DNA from 4 places in the Citrobacter amalonaticus genome. Region 3 is predicted to be linked to each of the others. Evidence: predicted binding sites of a transcription regulator. Region 3 holds the regulator's gene; each other region holds the start of a gene.

Region 1 (3,151 bases), 2.0 Mb from region 3:
GCTTTAAAGGCGATGACAATAAAGCGGGCAAAACCTATGAGAACACCACGGCACTGACGCCGGAAGATGTGACCGAAGCGGTCTGGTGGGTCGCCACCCTGCCTGCCCATGTAAACATCAATACGGTAGAAATGATGCCAGTGACGCAGTCTTTTGCCGGACTGAGCGTTCATCGCGGTTAATTTTGCCTCCCGGCCCACGGGCCGGGTATAGCTCGCGACAAAAAAGTGGTAGAATTTGTGGGTTAACTTTCTAAAAAGTAAGAGCGAATGACTGTCGAAACGCAACTCAATCCTACACAGCCCGTAAATCAGCAGATTTATCGCATTCTTCGCCGTGACATCGTCCACTGCCTTATTGCGCCAGGCACGCCGCTGTCCGAAAAAGAGGTGTCTGTTCGCTTCGATGTGTCTCGCCAACCGGTGCGTGAAGCGTTTATTAAGCTCGCGGAAAACGGCTTGATTCAGATCCGTCCGCAGCGCGGCAGCTACGTCAACAAGATCTCCCTCTCGCAGGTGCGAAACGGCTGCTTTGTCCGTCAGGCTATCGAATGCGCGGTGGCGCGGCGGGCCGCAGCCCAAATCACCGACAGTCAGTGCTATCAGCTTGAGCAGAACCTCAATCAGCAGCGGATTGCGATTGAGCGCAAACAGCTGAATGATTTCTTCGAGCTGGATGACAATTTTCACCAGAAACTGGCAACCATTGCGGACTGTCAGCTGGCCTGGGACACCATCGAAAATATCAAAGCCACCATCGACCGTGTGCGTTATATGAGCCTCGATCACGTCTCTCCGCCGGAAATGTTGCTCCGCCAGCATCTCGATATTTTTGCTGCCCTGGAAAAACACGACGCCGATGCCGTCGAGAAAGCCATGACTCAGCATCTGCAAGAAATCGGCGAGTCGGTCCTGCTGATCCGCCAGGAAAACAGCGACTGGTTCAGCGAAGAGTAATTCCCCTGCCTCATCTCTTCTGAGATGAGGTCTCTCCGTTTTCTCCCCTGCATGTCCACATCAAAAAAGATGTGAGATTGATCAAAAACAAAAAAATTCCTGACTGATAAGCGTATTTATATAGCGCCCGTTACGTGGGACCTGAGCCCACGGGCTTTGACGGTAAGTTAGAAAGGAGAAAATACCATGATGACATACGATCGTAACCGTAACGCAATCACCACAGGCAGCCGCGTGATGATCAGTGGCACCGGCCATACCGGTCGCATCAAAGCGATTGAGACCGAAGGCCTGGATGCGGCGCAAATTCGTCGTGAAAAAACAGTCGAAGTGGAAGGCTGTGAAGGCAAATTTGCCCCGGTAGAATTGATTCGTCTCGGCATGAACTAATGGTGTGAGTGCCGGATAATGCCTTGATTATCCGGCAGTCCTGAGGCAGTTACTTCATTTTTGCCGCATATTTTGCCACGGTGGCTTTCGCCCCTTCCGCCAGCAACGTCTGATACGCTTCTTTCACGGCCTGCGTGAACAACGCAACCTGCGGCAGTTCGTTACCAAAAATCGCCTCGATTGCCAGCAGCGCCTCAACGCGGCTTTCACCTTCCGCACTGTTTTGTACCGCCTGTTGGATCACCGGCAGAAGCGGATCGTTGACTTCAATGGCATTTCCCTGTTCGTCCACGCCGCCGACGTAGCGCATCCAGCCCGCCACGCCCAGCGCCAGCAAATCAAAACGACTATTATGTGCCAGATGCCAGCGCACAGAATCGAGCATCCGCTGAGGTAATTTCTGGCTACCGTCCATCGCAATCTGCCAGGTACGGTGACGCAGCGCCGGGTTGCTGTAGCGTTCGATGAGCAGATCGGCATAACGAGTGAGATCCACCCCTTGCACTTTCAGCGTGGGCGCCTGCTCATTGAGCATCAATGCACGGGCAGCCACACGATAATTTTCATCACCCATGCAGTCGTTGATATGCTGATACCCGGCGAGATAGCCCAGATACGCGAGGAATGAGTGGCTGCCGTTGAGCATCCGCAATTTCATCTCTTCAAACGGGATCACGTCAGAAACCAGTTCCGCCCCGGCTTTTTCCCACTGCGGACGACCGGCAACAAAGTTATCTTCAATCACCCACTGACGGAATGGCTCGCAGGCTACGCCTGCCGGATCGCGCACACCAGTCAGGTTTTCAATTTTATCCAGTGTGTCAACGGTGACAGCCGGAACAATGCGGTCAACCATCGTCGACGGGAACGTGACGTGTTGTTCGATCCACGCGGCCAGTTCGGCGTCCACGGCACGCGCGTAGGCGGTGACCACGTTACGCATCACATGACCGTTTTCCGGCATGTTGTCACAGGACATCACGGTGAAGGCGGCTAAGCCCGCCGCTTTACGGCGCGCCAGCGCTTCAACCACCACACCCGGCGCAGATTTCGGTTGATGTGGGTTTTGCAGATCGGCGGCAATCATCGGGTGATCCAGCATCAGCTGTCCGGTCGCCGGGGAATGGCAATACCCTTTCTCAGTAATCGTCAGTGAAACAATCGCAACCTGTGGTTCACACATCGCCGCCAGCACGCTCTCCAGCCCGTCAACCTGAGCATGCAGCGCCTTTTTCACCACGCCCACGACTCTCGCGGTCCAGGCATCGGCAGACATTTCCGCCACGGTATAGAGATTATCCTGCTGTTTGAGATCGGCGATCTGCTGCTCGCCGCCGATCAGGTTCACTTCGCAGTACCCCCAGTCGCTGTTGTGCTCCGCCGCGAGGATATCGGTATAGACACCCTGGTGCGCACGGTGGAAAGCACCAAAACCAAGATGGACAATACGCGGGATCAGTCGGTTGCGATCGTAGCCAGGCAGCGTCGCTTTTGCCGTTAAGAGCTTGTTTTGCATTGTATGACCTACTTTGAATGAAATCAGGACGGTCCCAGAGTAACGCCTGTATGGTTGTATGTTTTGATTTGAATTAATATTTTGCTAATTGGTATAACATCATTTGAAAGTTATGTGACAGGATGCAGTTCCTGATGCTGAGCCTGACGCCCAGGGCAGGTTCCCTGGGCTGAGAGCTGGCTGCATCCATGCAGCCATTAGGGGGTAATCCTCTTAATCGTGCTTATGCCACTCCTGGTATTCACGCTTGAGTCGCTGAGGTGCCGTTTCAGGCATCATGAGCAAGCCG
Region 2 (3,151 bases), 1.3 Mb from region 3:
TAGCCATTTCCCCGGCGGGAAAGATTCGCTGCTTGTTGAAGCGTTTTCGTTTCTCAATGCGAGGATGCAACCTTCGCTTCGTCAGATGATGGCGGATAACGCGGACGATTTACCGGCATTACTGCTCGGCTTCGCGAAAGTGGTGCAAGAACACTTTTATGCCCCTGCACATATCCATTTCCAGCGTTTGTTGATTCAGGTTCTGGTGCAGAAACCAGAGCTTTACGCCACGCTTAAGCAGCGACCAACAGGGCGAGTTTTACAGGCGCTGGCAGAGATACTGACGCAATATCAGGCGCAGGAGAGAGTACAGCTTGATAATCCGCAACTTCAGGCGACCGCTTTTCTCGGTGCGATCATGGGATATCCCTTCCCGGGGGCATTAATTGATCAGCAACCGTTGGATCGCGATGTGCTGGAGTCGCTTGCACACTCAGCGGTGACGTCTTTTCTGATTGCCTGGCGCTATCAATAAAAAAGGGCTCAGTGAATGAGCCCTCTCTCGTAACGAATGCAGACTCATCAATTCAGACGAACAGGCATCCCTGAACGGTTCTGAACCGCTTGCTCTACGACGTTCTGGTCCACATCGGCCTGATTGGTGATGTTCTGAATGCTCTTCGACAAGGTAATCGGTACGATTTCACCGCCTTCAAACTGCGCTTCAGTGGTTGACAGTGGGTTGTGAACTTCAATGTAACGGCTGCCGTCTGGCTCGGTGGTGGCTTTTACCGGCTCATCGATAAACTGTACGCGCGTGCCGACAGGTACATTATGGAACAGGAATTTGATGTCTTCGTTACGCAGACGCACGCAGCCGTGGCTCACGCGCAGGCCGATACCGAAGTTCGCGTTGGTGCCATGAATGGCATACAGACGCCCAATGTACAGGGCGTACAGACCCATCGGGTTATCCGGACCCGCTGGAACAACGGCAGGCAGCGGTTCACCTGCGGCACGATATTCAGCGTGCATTTTCGCGGTTGGCGTCCAGGTCGGACCGGCTTTCTTACGTTCTACTTTGGTGGTCCAGTTAATCGGCGTGTCTTTACCTAACTGACCGATACCGATTGGCAGGACGATCACCGTATTAGTGCCTTTCGGGTAGTAGTACAGACGCATTTCCGCACTGTTAATCACGATGCCTTCATGCACCGTGTCCGGCAGAATCAACTGCTGCGGAATGTTCAGCACGGTGCCGCCTTTCGGCAGGAAGGTATCCACGCCCGGGTTAGCTTCCAGCATGTTGGAAAGTCCCATCTGGTATTCAGCAGCAAAATATTCCAGCGGCTGCGTGTTACCTTCCGGGATGGTGATAACCTGATTCTGACCAATGACGCGACTACCATCCGTTGGCAGAGGATAGGTGACAGCGGATGCGGTACTGCAAAAGCCGACTACCGCGAGTGCTGCCGCGAAAAACGTTGTTAATTTCATATTCATGTTATGCGAGATTCATTGCCTGGCAGGCTGTTGGGTTGAGAATTCTGTAGTGTTGGGAGCACATTATATGTGCATTCCTGTTAACAGGGAATTCAGATGTGTACGAAATCACATTTTTTTCCTGTCACCCCAGTGTAGTCGTTTGCGACGGGGCGCGATCTTATTTAAGACTTGTGGCATAATGCGCGGTTTGTCACATATTCTTTAGGATACGTCCGTGTTAGTTTCCAGCAACGTCACCATGCAGTTCGGCAGTAAGCCGCTGTTCGAAAACATTTCCGTCAAATTTGGCGGCGGCAACCGTTACGGCCTGATTGGCGCCAACGGTAGCGGTAAATCCACCTTTATGAAAATTCTCGGCGGCGACCTTGAGCCGACGCTGGGTAACGTTTCTCTCGATCCCAACGAGCGTATCGGTAAGCTGCGCCAGGATCAGTTCGCTTTTGAAGAGTTCACGGTGCTTGATACGGTCATCATGGGCCACGGTGAGCTGTGGGAAGTGAAGCAGGAGCGCGATCGCATCTACGCCTTGCCGGAGATGAGCGAAGAAGATGGCTACAAGGTGGCCGATCTGGAAGTGAAATACGGCGAGATGGACGGTTACTCTGCAGAAGCGCGCGCTGGTGAACTGCTACTTGGCGTCGGTATTCCGGTGGAGCAACACTACGGCCCGATGAGCGAAGTCGCGCCTGGCTGGAAGCTGCGTGTACTGCTGGCGCAGGCGCTGTTTTCCAATCCGGATATTCTGCTGCTCGACGAACCGACCAACAACCTGGACATCGATACCATCCGCTGGCTGGAGCAGGTGCTGAATGAACGTGACAGCACCATGATCATCATTTCGCACGACCGTCACTTCCTGAACATGGTGTGCACGCATATGGCGGACCTCGACTACGGTGAACTGCGTATTTACCCGGGGAATTACGACGAATACATGACCGCCGCGACGCAGGCGCGCGAACGTCTGCTGGCGGATAACGCCAAGAAAAAAGCGCAGATTGCCGACCTGCAATCCTTCGTCAGCCGTTTTAGCGCCAACGCCTCTAAATCTCGTCAGGCGACGTCTCGGGCTCGTCAGATTGATAAAATCAAACTCGATGAAGTGAAGGCATCCAGCCGTCAGAACCCGTTCATCCGCTTCGAGCAGGACAAGAAACTGTTCCGTAACGCGCTGGAAGTGGAAGCGCTCAGCAAAGGTTTTGACAACGGTCCGCTGTTTAAAGGCGTGAACCTGCTGCTGGAAGTCGGTGAAAAGCTGGCGGTACTGGGGACCAACGGCGTGGGTAAATCGACGCTGCTGAAAACGCTGGTGGGCGATCTGGATGCCGACAGCGGTACCGTGAAATGGTCTGAGAACGCGCGCATTGGCTATTACGCGCAGGATCACGAATATGAATTCGAAAACGATCTGACGGTCTTCGACTGGATGAGTCAGTGGAAGCAGGAAGGCGATGACGAACAGGCGGTGCGCAGCATCCTCGGTCGTCTGCTGTTCAGCCAGGACGACATCAAAAAGCCCGCGAAGGTTCTGTCGGGTGGTGAAAAGGGTCGGATGCTGTTCGGTAAATTGATGATGCAGAAGCCAAACATTCTGGTCATGGACGAACCGACTAACCACCTCGATATGGAATCCATCGAATCGCTGAACATGGCGCTGGAGATGTATCAGGGAACCCTGATCTTCGTTTCTCACGACCGTGAGTTT
Region 3 (3,151 bases):
GAGGCCATTCTCGTGAAGCAGTGATGGATTCGGTGGTGCGTTCGATGGACGACTATATCAACTACATCACGCCGCAGTTCTCCCGCACCCACATCAACTTCCAGCGCGTTCCCACCGTAGATACCTCAAACCCGTTCGCGGCCAAAGGCATCCCGTCACTGGATGAGAGCTTTGTCGTGATCCATTTCCGTAATCTGGAAGGGATCGATTTCCCCTGGCTGCTGGCGATGCTGCAGGGTTCATTCATTTCCCACATCAATACATTGGTGGTACCTGGCGGCAAAATGGGGCTGGCAATGGAACTCATCATGTTGCCGCTGGTACAGCGACTGATGGAAGGCAAGAAGATCGAATAAACGATGGGAAGTGCCCGATGGCTCTACGCTTATCGGGCCTACAAATCAGGAATCTGTAGGCCGGACCAGACGCTGGCCGCCATCCAGCGACATGAAAAATTACGCCGCAATCACTTCATACGAATGGGTAATGTTGACCGCTTTTCCCAGCATCAGCGCCACAGAGCAGTACTTCTCCGCCGACAGATCGACCGCACGCGAAACAGCGGCATCCTTCAGGTCATTTCCCGTGACAATAAAGTGCAGATTGATGTGGGTGAACAGGCGTGGCGCCTCTTCGCGACGTTCCGACGTCAGTTTCACTTCGCAGTTCGTTACATCCTGACGGCCTTTTTGCAGGATAGAAACCACGTCAATTGCGCTGCAGCCGCCCGCGGCCATCAGCACCATTTCCATCGGGCTCGGCGCTTTATCGCCAGAGTTACCGTCCATCAAAATCTGGTGTCCGGAAGCCGACTCACCCAGGAAGGTTAACCCCTCAACCCATTTAACACGCGCTTGCATATTTTTTAACTCCAGTGCGTCAATTTTCCTGACAGATTACGCGTACATAACAATTCTCGCAACGGAAGGCGACCTCCGTCATGCTGAAGCGAGACACCAGGAGACACACGGCTAAAGCTATGCTAAAACAGTCAGGATGCTACAGTAATACATTGATGTACTGCATGTATGCAGAGGACTTCACATTAAAGGCTGCAGTTTGTTTTTGACAGCCTCTTCCCAGGACGCGGGAAGCACATTTTTGCAACCCCAGAGACAGCGGCATTTTTTGGCTCTGGAGACAGCTTATAACAGAGGATAATCGCGCATGGTGCTTGGCAAACCGCAAACAGACCCGACACTTGAATGGTTCTTGTCTCATTGCCACATTCATAAGTACCCGTCCAAGAGCACGCTGATTCACCAGGGTGAAAAAGCAGAAACGTTGTACTACATCGTTAAGGGCTCAGTGGCAGTGTTGATTAAGGATGAGGAAGGGAAAGAAATGATCCTTTCTTATCTGAATCAGGGTGATTTTATTGGCGAACTGGGCCTGTTTGAAGAAGGCCAGGAACGTAGCGCATGGGTTCGAGCGAAAACAGCGTGTGAAGTGGCTGAAATTTCCTACAAGAAATTCCGTCAGTTGATCCAGGTGAACCCGGATATTCTGATGCGCCTCTCTTCCCAAATGGCTCGCCGCCTGCAAGTCACTTCAGAGAAAGTCGGTAACCTGGCCTTCCTCGACGTGACCGGTCGTATCGCCCAGACTCTGCTGAATCTGGCGAAACAACCTGATGCGATGACTCACCCGGACGGTATGCAGATCAAAATCACTCGCCAGGAGATTGGTCAGATCGTTGGCTGCTCTCGCGAAACCGTTGGTCGTATTCTGAAGATGCTGGAAGATCAGAACCTGATCTCCGCTCACGGTAAAACGATCGTCGTTTACGGCACTCGTTAATCTCATCGGAAATGACGCGCTACCCGGTAGTGCGTCATTTTTGTTTTGCCAATGTGGCGCAGACTGATTTATCACCCAGAAATCAACTATGCACTACGTCAAACGCTGGTGCTCTGTTTGCCCGTGGCCGTCGGCCTGATCATCGGGCAGTTACATCTGGGCCTGCTCTTCTCTCTGGTTCCCGCCTGCTGCAACATTGCCGGGCTTGATACTCCGCACAAACGCTTTTTCAAACGCCTGATTATCGGTGCATCGCTGTTTGCCGGCTGTAGCCTGATCATGCAGCTGCTGCTGGCGCAGGCGGTGCCGTTACCCCTGATCCTGACCGGCCTGACGCTCACGCTCGGCGTCACCGCTGAATTGAGCTCCCTCCACGCGCGTTTGCTTCCGGCCTCGCTGATTGCGGCGATTTTCACACTGAGCCTCGCGGGAAATATGCCGGTCTGGGAGCCGCTGCTGATCTACGCGCTGGGCACATTATGGTATGGATTATTTAACTGGTTCTGGTTTTGGCTCTGGCGCGAACAGCCGCTGCGCGAGTCGCTGAGTCTGTTATACCGGGAACTGGCGGATTACTGCGAAGCCAAATACAGCATGTTGACCCAGCACACCGACCCGGAAAAAGCCCTGCCGCCGCTTCTGGTGCGCCAGCAGAAAGCCGTCGACCTCATCACTCAGTGCTATCAGCAGATGCACATGCTGTCGGCACATCACAATAATGACTATAAACGGATGCTGCGCGCCTTTCAGGAAGCGCTGGATCTGCAGGAACATATCTCCGTCAGTCTGCATCAGCCGGAAGAAGTGCAAAAGCTGGTCGAGCGCAGCCACGCGGAACAGGTGATTCGCTGGAATGCGCAAACGGTCGCCGCTCGCCTGCGCGTACTGGCGGATGACATTCTGTATCACCGGCTGCCGACGCGGTTCACTATGCAAAAGCAGATTGGCGCGCTGGAAAAAATTGCTCATCAGCATCCGGATAACCCCGTCGGGCAGTTCTGTTACTGGCACTTCAGCCGTATCGCCCGCGTGCTTCGCACCCAGCGCCCGTTGTACGCCCGCGATCTGATGGCCGATAAGCAGCGTCGGCTACCGCTGCTGCCGGCGTTGAAAAACTACCTCTCGCTGAAATCTCCGGCGCTACGTAGCGCCGGGCGGATCAGCGTCATGCTCAGCATCGCCAGTCTGATGGGAACCGCGCTGCATCTGCCGAAGCCTTACTGGATCCTGATGACGGTGCTGTTTGTGACGCAAAACGGTTACGGCGCCACCCGCGTGCGTATTCTGCACCGTTCAGCGGGAACGCTGGTGGGGCTGATTATCGCAGGCGTGACGCTGCACTTTCATATTC
Region 4 (3,151 bases), 200 kb from region 3:
CGATAACCAGTGGCGTTACGATAGACGCCACGTTGCCAAAGACGTTAAATACTCCGCCGCACAGGCCCACAATCTCTTTCGGCGCGGTGTCTGAAATCACCGGCCAGCCCAGTGCGCCAAATCCTTTACCAAAGAAGGCCAGCGCCATCAGCGTCACCACCAGCGCGGTGTTGTCGGTGTAGTTGCACAGAATGATGGTGGAGGCCAGCAGCATTCCCAGCACAATCGGCAGCTTACGCGCAACGGTGATAGAAAAACCGCGCTTAATCAGATAATCCGAGAACACGCCGCCCAGTACGCCGCCAGCGAAACCACACAGCGCCGGAATCGAAGCCACCAGACCCACTTTCAGGATCGACATTCCTTTTTCCTGAACCAGGTAAATCGGGAACCAGGTCAGGAAGAACCAGGTGATAGTGTTGATGAAATACTGTCCGAAGAACACGCCAAGCATCATGCGGTTGGTCAATAACTGCTTGATGTAATGCAGTTTTGGACCACTTGCCACTGCGCTGCCCGGTTTTTTGTGGTCCATATCCACGACCGCACCGTTTTCAGAGATGAACTTCAACTCTTCTGCGGACATCCGCGGGTGGTCGGTGGGGTTATGAATCAGTTTGACCCACAGCGCCGTCAGGACAAACCCGATCACGCCCATCACAGTGAAGACATGCTCCCAGCCCCAGGCAAAGGTCAACCAGCCCAGCAGCGGCGAGAACAGTGCCAGCGAGAAATACTGAGCAGAGTTAAAGATTGCCGACGCGGTTCCACGCTCTTTGGTCGGGAACCAGGCCGCAACAATACGGGCGTTTGCCGGGAACGAAGGCGCTTCCGAGAACCCCAACATAAAGCGCATAAAGAACATGGAAACCCCCGCCCAGGCCAGCGGGAACATATCCACGAAGCCTTGCAGGAAGGTGAACAGCGACCAGAAGAACAGGCTGTAGGTGTAAACTTTTTTCGAACCAAACTTATCGAGCAACCAGCCGCCGGGGATTTGCATCAGCAGGTAGGCCCAGCCAAATGCAGAGAAGATGTAGCCCATTGACACGGCGCTCAACTGCAACTCTTTAGCAACTTCGGTACCGGCAATGGATAGCGTCGCCCGGTCCGCGTAGTTAACCGCTGTAACAATAAAAATTATCAGCAGAATTAAATAGCGGGTATGCGTACCTTTCTTTTTTTCTACAACTGTATCCAGGATCATTTTATTTACCTCAGGCACTTAAGCAGACATTTTTATTATTATTTATTGATGACAGACGCTATCGCTTATTAATAAGTACAGATACTTATTTCGTGATTCAGTATAATCAGGCGGAAAGCATTACGCATTGTGCGGATGCTCATTAACAACGTTAATTACAAATAATATCTTGAGCAAATGCACATAACGCTGGGCGCTGATGCACATATTTACGCTTTACCGCCCCTGATAGCAGGGCTTTCGCCATAACGAGTGATCTGGATCACATTCTTATTTTTGAACTCCTGACATCCTTATTTCACGACAGATCTTCCTTATTTTAATAATCAGATTCGCATAACTCTCTATATTAATATCACCCCGGCTGGAGAATACTGGACAATGGCCAACATCGAAATCAGACAAGAATCGCCGAGCGCATTTTATATAAAGGTCCACGAGACAGATAATGTGGCGATCATTGTTAATGACAATGGTTTGAAAGCCGGGACGCGATTCCCGGATGGACTGGAGCTGATTGAACATATTCCACAGGGACATAAAGTCGCGCTGGTGGATATTCCGGTTCATGGCGAAATCGTACGTTACGGTGAAGTGATCGGCTACGCCATGCGCGACATTCCGCGCGGAAGCTGGATTGATGAATCCATGGTTGAGCTACCGAAAGCGCCGCCGTTGAACACTCTGCCACTGGCGACCAAAGTACCTGAACCGCTGCCGCCGCTGGAAGGCTATACCTTTGAAGGGTACCGCAACGCCGATGGTAGCGTAGGCACCAAGAATCTGCTCGGTATCACCACCAGCGTGCACTGCGTGGCGGGCGTGGTGGATTATGTCGTCAAAATCATTGAGCGCGATCTGCTGCCTAAATACCCGAACGTCGATGGTGTGGTCGGACTTAACCACCTGTACGGTTGCGGCGTGGCAATTAACGCTCCGGCAGCCGTGGTGCCGATTCGTACCATCCATAACATCTCGCTGAACCCAAACTTTGGCGGCGAAGTGATGGTCATTGGCCTGGGCTGTGAAAAACTACAGCCGGAGCGTTTACTGGAAGGTACTGACGATGTGCAAAGTATTCCGGTCGACAGCGCCAGCATCGTCAGCCTTCAGGACGAGAAGCATGTAGGTTTTCGTTCTATGGTCGATGATATCCTGCAGGTCGCTGAGCGCCATCTGGCTAAGCTGAATCTGCGCCAGCGCGAAACCTGCCCGGCCTCTGAACTGGTCGTCGGCATGCAGTGCGGCGGCAGCGATGCGTTTTCCGGCGTGACGGCGAACCCGGCGGTGGGTTACGCCTCTGACCTGTTGGTACGCTGCGGCGCCACGGTGATGTTCTCCGAAGTCACCGAAGTGCGTGATGCGATTCATCTGCTGACGCCGCGCACCATCAACGAAGAGGTGGGTAAACGTCTGCTGGAAGAGATGGCCTGGTACGACAATTATCTCGATATGGGGAAAACCGATCGCAGCGCTAACCCCTCCCCGGGTAACAAAAAAGGTGGTCTGGCGAATGTGGTGGAAAAAGCGCTGGGCTCAATTGCGAAATCCGGTAAAAGCGCGATTGTCGAAGTGCTCTCTCCGGGTCAGCGCCCGACCAAACGCGGTCTGATTTATGCCGCAACGCCCGCCAGCGATTTTGTCTGCGGCACACAGCAGGTCGCGTCCGGGATCACCGTCCAGGTGTTCACCACGGGTCGCGGTACCCCCTACGGCCTGATGGCCGTGCCGGTGATTAAGATGGCAACCCGTACCGAACTGGCAAATCGCTGGTACGATTTAATGGATATCAATGCGGGCACCATCGCCACGGGCGAAGAGACCATTGAGGAAGTCGGTCAGAAACTGTTTGAGTTTATTCTCGATGTCGCCAGCGGCCGTAAGAAAACGTTCTCCGATCAATGGGGACTTCACAATCAGCTGGCCGTATTTAACCCGGCGCCA

The links. Region 3 encodes CRP, which controls carbon source genes, mostly activating them, when cyclic AMP is high. Its sites were predicted from a motif close to ATGTGANNNNNNTCACAT; they were not measured.
Region 1: the regulator CRP is predicted to act here: its motif matches at 1,026-1,043, upstream of ydfZ (putative selenium delivery protein YdfZ).
Region 2: the regulator CRP is predicted to act here: its motif matches at 1,625-1,642, upstream of AL479_RS17305 (ABC-F family ATPase).
Region 4: the regulator CRP is predicted to act here: its motif matches at 1,458-1,475, upstream of garD (galactarate dehydratase).

What each region holds. Positions count from the first base shown of each region.
Region 1 is NZ_CP014015.2:4,271,985-4,275,135, reverse strand. It holds gene ydfG (bifunctional NADP-dependent 3-hydroxy acid dehydrogenase/3-hydroxypropionate dehydrogenase YdfG) at 1-182, shown strand, start outside; gene AL479_RS20780 (GntR family transcriptional regulator) at 270-956, shown strand; gene ydfZ (putative selenium delivery protein YdfZ) at 1,143-1,346, shown strand; gene AL479_RS20770 (mannitol dehydrogenase family protein) at 1,396-2,862, opposite strand; gene AL479_RS20765 (MFS transporter) at 3,076-3,151, opposite strand, start outside.
Region 2 is NZ_CP014015.2:3,583,348-3,586,498, forward strand. It holds gene AL479_RS17295 (TetR/AcrR family transcriptional regulator) at 1-475, shown strand, start outside; gene ldtB (L,D-transpeptidase) at 523-1,443, opposite strand; gene AL479_RS17305 (ABC-F family ATPase) at 1,661-3,151, shown strand, end outside.
Region 3 is NZ_CP014015.2:2,288,505-2,291,655, reverse strand. It holds gene AL479_RS10970 (phosphoribulokinase) at 1-356, shown strand, start outside; gene AL479_RS10965 (OsmC family protein) at 456-860, opposite strand; gene crp (cAMP-activated global transcriptional regulator CRP) at 1,168-1,800, shown strand; gene AL479_RS10945 (YccS/YhfK family putative transporter) at 1,852-3,151, shown strand, end outside.
Region 4 is NZ_CP014015.2:2,484,957-2,488,107, reverse strand. It holds gene garP (galactarate/glucarate/glycerate transporter GarP) at 1-1,207, opposite strand, end outside; gene garD (galactarate dehydratase) at 1,589-3,151, shown strand, end outside.